DNA from 2 places in the Paenibacillus germinis genome. Region 2 is predicted to be linked to the other one. Evidence: riboswitches for the same ligand, from Rfam matches in the RefSeq annotation. Region 2 holds a riboswitch; the other holds the start of a gene.

Region 1 (3,208 bases), on a different contig from region 2:
AATGTTAGCCTCTGCATCAGAGAAGGAATTCACGAAGACGAGTTTCTCAGGTGAATTAATTTCATGGTAGACAAACTTACCCCACATTTCAAAGCCTTCAGCTGATTTCATGCTGTAGTGGAAGATGCCACCTGGGCGTAGATCTAAGGTGTGTACGCTTAATTCGAATCCTGTTGGTCCCCACCAGCGAGCTAAATGTTCAGCCTCAGTCCACGTTTTGAAGACGAGTTCACGTGGTGCGTTGAAGGTACGAGTAAGAACCAATTCGCCTCCTTCTACGGTGACATTGAAGTTGTTCCCTGCTTTTTCTTGAGTCATGTCTAATCCTCCAAATCAAATTGTTTTTTCTTTTCCTTCTCTAACATTAGCTGCAAATAATCGTCCAAACGATCAAATCTCTCTTCCCACATGCGGCGGAAAGAGTCTAGCCAGCCATCCAACTCTTTGAGCGACTGAAACTGCAGGTTATAGATTCTTTTATTCGCAGACGGTTGTACCTCGACAAGTTCTGCATCACTAAGCACGCGGAGATGTTTGGATACTTGCGGCTGCTGGAGCTCAAGCCGATCCGCTATTTCCCCGACGGTAAGAGGGCCGTCACGCAGAAGCTCGACAATGTGCAAGCGGTTTGGCTCGGCAAGAGCACTGAAAGTCTTATTCATAGACATAATATACTCCGAATGGAATATTCCTGTCAAGGAATATTTGTTAATGCAATCGCAATTTGTTGAAAAGCAAAAAGACTGCCACACCGGCAGTCTTTCCTTCTTTCACGTTCTTTCACATGTTTTAGTTTAAGCCAAGATTCGTTTTGTATACTACTTTATGCCTTCTTATTTCTTTACCCATTTTTTCTGTAGTAAATCGATAGACCATTTTTACTCGGTTTATAAGTTTTCATAGGGATCTTGCTCACTTCTTTTTGGATACTAGTACTATATGTTTCTCTTACGAGAGGGATTGTGTAGTTGTCCACATGTCTATCAAAATGAAAAAATTAATACGAGACGTATATAAATCATAGAATTGGACGAATCTAGTAGCTATAACTCTATTATTTTTTAAGAGGAGGAGATACTATGTTTCGTAAAATTCTTTATGTTACTTTGACGCTTCCGTTGCTGCTTTGTTTGTGGCAGGTGCAACCCGCCTATTCGTACCCTGAAAGTGAAGATGGGGGGGAATTACCTCCTACGTATAGTATGGCAAGAAATGCAGCTCCTGTGGAAGAAGCCGCTCAAGCTGAGCTTGTTCAGCCTAAGACGCAGTACCAAGTGGACCGCGGAGATACACTGTTCAAAATTGCACGTGATTTTGGCGTAACCGTAGATGACCTTATCAGCTCTAACAATATTCAAAATCCGAACCAGCTAACGATTGGTCAAAGTTTAACGATTCCGAAGACTGAATCAGAGATTGGTTTACCAAATGGTCAAAAGAAAATTATCAAAAAAGTGTTGAACACAACCCTTACAGCTTATACGGCTGGTGTTGAATCAACAGGTAAAAAGGCTTCCCATCCCATGTACGGCATCACATTTAGTGGTCTTAAAGCCAAAGAAGGACGTACGATCGCCGTGGACCCGGCTGTTATCCCTTTAGGATCTACAGTGTTCATTGACGGTATAGGTATTCGTAAAGCAGAGGATATAGGTTCGGCTATTCGCGGTTCGAGAATTGATGTATTCATGAATGATCTAAATGACGCTCAAGAATTCGGCGTAAAGAAGAATGTGAAAGTCTATCTGCTAGATAGAGAGAATATTTAAGTCAGAAATTTATCAGGGCAAAGGTCAACCGGGACATAAGGTTGGCCTTTTTTGTGTGATATCACACACTTTGTGCATGTATTTCCTCTTTTTTGTAGAAAAGTGTTGAATTTTGAAAAAACGTGGATTAATATGGAAAACAGTCAGTTCTATATAACTAGTTCCAATGAGTAAAAATACCTAAAAACCAAGCGATAATGAACAAAGGCAAATCCATCGAAAGGTGGAGACGCAAAGCCACGGGTCTAAGCCATGAGTCACGTTTCATGGGACGATAGCCGGGTTGCTCTATTGAGCTTGGTTTTTTGTGTTATTTTAACATGGAGATTGAGAAGGAGCGAGTGCGTGTGGGGTTTATAGGAAAGAAATTATGGGTGCTTATCTTGATGGTTGTCATCGGTGCAGGGTCTTTAGTTTTACTGCCAAAAAGCGCCTTCGCGGAGTTATTCACCTCAACGGACAAGCTTACCGAGTACACGCTACCTGAGTCTGAAGCGAAGATCACAGGCAATCAGATGGTGTACATAGGCAAAGATAATATAGGTTGGGAGCAGGTATTCAGTCGCAACCTAGAGACCGGAGAATTGAAGCAACTTACTGACACCAAGAAGTTTAAGAAATACTTATCTGCAGGAGGAGGCTACGCTGTCTATTTGGAGGACCAAAAGCATGTTATGCTTGTCAATCTTCTAACCGGTGAAGTAACCGAGACTGAAATCCCTCCATATCCCTATGATCAATTTGCCACTGATGGGAAATATGTTGTTTTCTACAAACCGCTTGAAGGGACGTTCAGGGCTTATAACTTAGAAACTAAAGTAATCAAAGAAATCGGAAAAGGCAGAAGGGCTTTAATTGAAAATGGTATTGTCGTCTATATTAGCGAGAAGGGAAGCTTAGAACGCTATAACGCAACGGATGGATTGTCCAGAACATTGTACAAGCCAACAGAAGGTTATATCAGGAATGATAAGAAATTTGCATTTGACGGCAAAAACGTTATCTGGATACATGCATTTACTTCCAAGCCAGATTATGAGACAAGGATGCTGAATGTCGAGGATATCGACACCGTACCAAAGGTACTAAGCACCTTCAAGGAATTAGGAGATCTTTTCTCGCAAGTATCCATTGGTACTGGTATAGCGGCATGGCCGGAGTTCAAAAATGGAGCTAACCATATTGTCGCTGCCGATCTTACTTCAAAACAAACGGGCATTGTTGGAGACAACGAGATCCTCGTTGGCATCTACAACGACCAGCTTGTACTGAGAATGAAGGACGAAACCATCCAACTTCGCCAGCTCAAAAAGACAGGTGAAGGTCAGGTAGCAGACACGCTTGTTTCGGCTGTTCCTTATTTCTATAGTGTCCCTACTGGTGTCAGAGAAAGTATCGGGAAATTGGGTTATATTAAAAAACTGTCTACACAGGACGAT
Region 2 (3,208 bases):
TCATTAATTGGCAAAGGTGGGCTTTTCCGCCATGGAACAGTTAATGCTTTTTCAATTTTTTTCTTATTAAACGCTTCTTCGAAGAAAGCAATCAGCTCACCAATCATTTGCTTAACGAAACCATCGTCTTCTTCCTCTAACATAATCGGCTCAGAGCCTGTCTGAAGCTCGTATAACTCCTGAATGCTGGTATAAGGTATCACATAAGTAACAGGCTGCCCAGGCAGCATTAATTGACCATGCACCGCTAGCATAACGGCTTCTATTATAAATGTTTTGCTCATCTTGTTCTCCCCTTTCTCTCTAACCTTGTAAAAGCATTATTTCGCTAAGAAGCTGAGGAATCCTCTTTTCACAACCTTCTTGGGCCAAACAAAACCGTCAGTTCTTATGATCGAGGTGACCAATTCGAACTAACGGTTTCTATTTCTCTTATAGGATGCCATCGATGACCTCATGATTCTCATAAATTGGCTGATACGGCTTCTTCGAAAAACGATTGGCATAGGCCGAAGCTACATAACAATCTGGTTTAATAACAGGAACCATACCGACAGATTCCACTCTACGCACCATTTCTTGGACGAATTTAGCTGTCCTGTTCTTATTTTCATCGTCACCGGCATCAATATGAATAAACATGTCGAAGGAAGCACCTTGATACAGATGTGGAAGAATAATGTTTTCCATATCCTGACGCTTAGACTCATCAAAATACATGGCAATCTCTTCACTCAAAGCAGTTTCCATCGAAAGCTTTTCCTTAATCGAATGTAGGGCCCGATGAACGATGACTTGACGATAACACGCCCACGCTCCTTTTCCTAACCGCTGGATAACTACACCGGTAATGAATTTCGTATGACCTGTGTGTACCTGACAATCCGTACCAATAATAAATTTGTAGGTTGCTACGGGGTCGTGACGCATGAATTGTAGAATACGATCGTGTACGGTATCTAGGTTAAGTCCTCTTTCCGTTGTGTTCCGAAATTCCAGTGGATGGGTCGTCGTCAAAGGTTTCAAAGATAAGGTTCTTCCTTTCTCCTTAGAATGAGGAAGAAGCGGATGCTGAAGCTGCATCCGCCCCTATCTATAGTATATGGCAAAATTCCTCTGATCGAACCATCACTTATCGTAAAACACTGCCGCCGAACAAAAATCGATTTTCCCATTGCTTCCCATCGATCGTATCCGTACGAACTCCACCGGATTCGATCGAATACGTATGCAGTATATTCCCATTTCCTAAATAAAGTCCAACATGCGTGATCGGTTCTGTAAGAACGTTCACGTTATCATAATCTGATGCTTTACTCCCTTTGTAGCTGCTGAAGAACATCAGATCTCCACGTTTCAAACTTGCCCAATCCTTCCTAACAGGACCTAACGATTTAACATAGTTGCCTTGTGCTTGTGAATCGCTAGGTACGGAGAATCGTAGAGCATCCCAGAACATCGTTTGAATGAAATCCGAGCAATCGAAGGTCGTGGTATCGTTGCGTTCAGAACCAAATTCATAAGGAGTGCCTAAGTAAACTTGGCCAGCTGCAATAACGGCTTCAATTTTTTCGGCGAGAGGTAGATTGGGTTTGATGACTGAGAAATCAGTGCTTATGTATTTACTATTTGTGCTTACATACCCGCTAGTTCCATTAGCGTCTTGAATTTTATACCAGCTGTCATTGACTTTTGCTGTTACGAGGATGTCCTCCCCTCTACTAAGCATCCGAATAACCTTGGAACCGGACTCAGATGCTGGAAGTGTGCGAAAGTTTACGCCATAGATGATTTCCGCATTGCTAGTTATTTTTATGTATTTGCTATTCGTTGAAACATAGCCGCTCACACCGTGAGCATCTTTAATTTGATACCAATTCGTCGTTACATAATCCGTGACGGTGACAATTTCGTTTGCTTTCAATAAACGTATAACATTGCTTGAAGTACTAGCTTGATCCCTGAAACTTACCCCCGAAACAATTTGTGCCTTTGTCGTTATCCCCTCATTTGCCTGAATGGCTGCAGGGACTACAAAAGTAAGCGCTAAAACAAGCATTCCGATAACCATTGTCCATTTTCTCATCGTGTCTTCCTCCATAGGTTGATTTCGCTCTAGATGTATCTGATTCACTGACGAAATGGATAATTTGAACTTGACACCTCCTCTATATCGTAAAAAGAATGACCCGTTTGCCTCAGCTGGGTCATCCTCTTCTTGTAGAAGGTTCCCATCGCATTTGGCGGCTGGCTAGCACTGTGCCTATGGCTCGAGAGCCCCTGTAGCTTTGCGTCCCAAACTTTCGATCGGTTTGCCATTTCGTTGTGATGTTAATTTTTTCTTTCGCATCCTTATTATAGTTTGAGGGGATTCTTCACGAATATAGGCGAAAGGTTGCGTTTCTTGTCGTACTCATAGTGGCTGCGTACCTATTGACGTCACGGTTTATTTTTCCAGTTTACGGACTTCCGGTTTTCGTGTTTGAGGCCAAAACACTTGCAAATTAGGGTCATTTTTCAACTTCACATTGCAGAGCTTCATTTCCCCTTCCTCGAGCTCAGTCACATGCCATGCATCCGGCTCCATTCCCTCCATGCTGTGCAGAAAAGCAGGAATTTGCTGCTCAGCCTCTTCTAATTCCGGCCAAAATTTAACGCCATAATAGGCTAAACCGTAGTGATTGACAAGTGTACATGTGAAAATCTGCTGCGATATTTTGTGCTGCAACACATAGGGCATCTTTCATTCCTCCGATAAAAAGGCACGTTCACCACAGAGGTGAATGTGCCTTCATTTTTATGATGACGACTTATAAATAAGCATTCTCATGCTTGGCTTTTAACATATTCCAACGACGTTCGACTTCCGTTTCGAATGATTTCAGGGAACCCTCATATTCAGGCTTCGTCATATGCTTCGTTTTCCCCATCGTCTTGAGCCAATCCGATAGTGGAATCTTCTTGCTCTTATCCTCCGGATTATACGTGATTGACGTAACCCCGTGCTCCACTTCATAGAGCGGGAAGAAGCAGGAATCTACCGCAGCTCCGACGATATTGGAGCCCTCCTGGTCATCAGACAGCCAATTGAGCGGACAGGCAATGAGAATTTTCCCATACACCAATCCCTCATTTTGGGCGTACCATTGTGCTTTCGCGGCCTTCTTCACAAGATCCTGCGGATACGCTTCCGACCCCGTAAATACAT

The links. Region 2 has a riboswitch for cyclic di-GMP ahead of GC102_RS03215 (C40 family peptidase). Riboswitches for the same ligand answer to the same signal wherever they lie in the genome.
Region 1: linked by a shared signal. The riboswitch ahead of GC102_RS40480 (stalk domain-containing protein) and the one ahead of GC102_RS03215 (C40 family peptidase) in region 2 are both predicted to bind cyclic di-GMP.

The regions. Positions count from the first base shown of each region.
Region 1 is NZ_WHOC01000198.1:108,209-111,416, reverse strand. Features, by position in the region: gene GC102_RS38345 (SRPBCC family protein) at 1-318, opposite strand, end outside; gene GC102_RS38340 (ArsR/SmtB family transcription factor) at 321-662, opposite strand; gene GC102_RS38335 (3D domain-containing protein) at 1,080-1,769, shown strand; cyclic di-GMP riboswitch class I at 1,966-2,060, shown strand; gene GC102_RS40480 (stalk domain-containing protein) at 2,117-3,208, shown strand, end outside.
Region 2 is NZ_WHOC01000019.1:196,195-199,402, forward strand. Features, by position in the region: gene GC102_RS03205 (ADP-heptose synthase) at 1-284, opposite strand, end outside; gene GC102_RS03210 (ribonuclease H-like YkuK family protein) at 433-1,026, opposite strand; gene GC102_RS03215 (C40 family peptidase) at 1,133-2,086, opposite strand; cyclic di-GMP riboswitch class I at 2,240-2,327, opposite strand; gene GC102_RS03220 (hypothetical protein) at 2,447-2,740, opposite strand; gene GC102_RS03225 (thiamine pyrophosphate-dependent enzyme) at 2,811-3,208, opposite strand, start outside.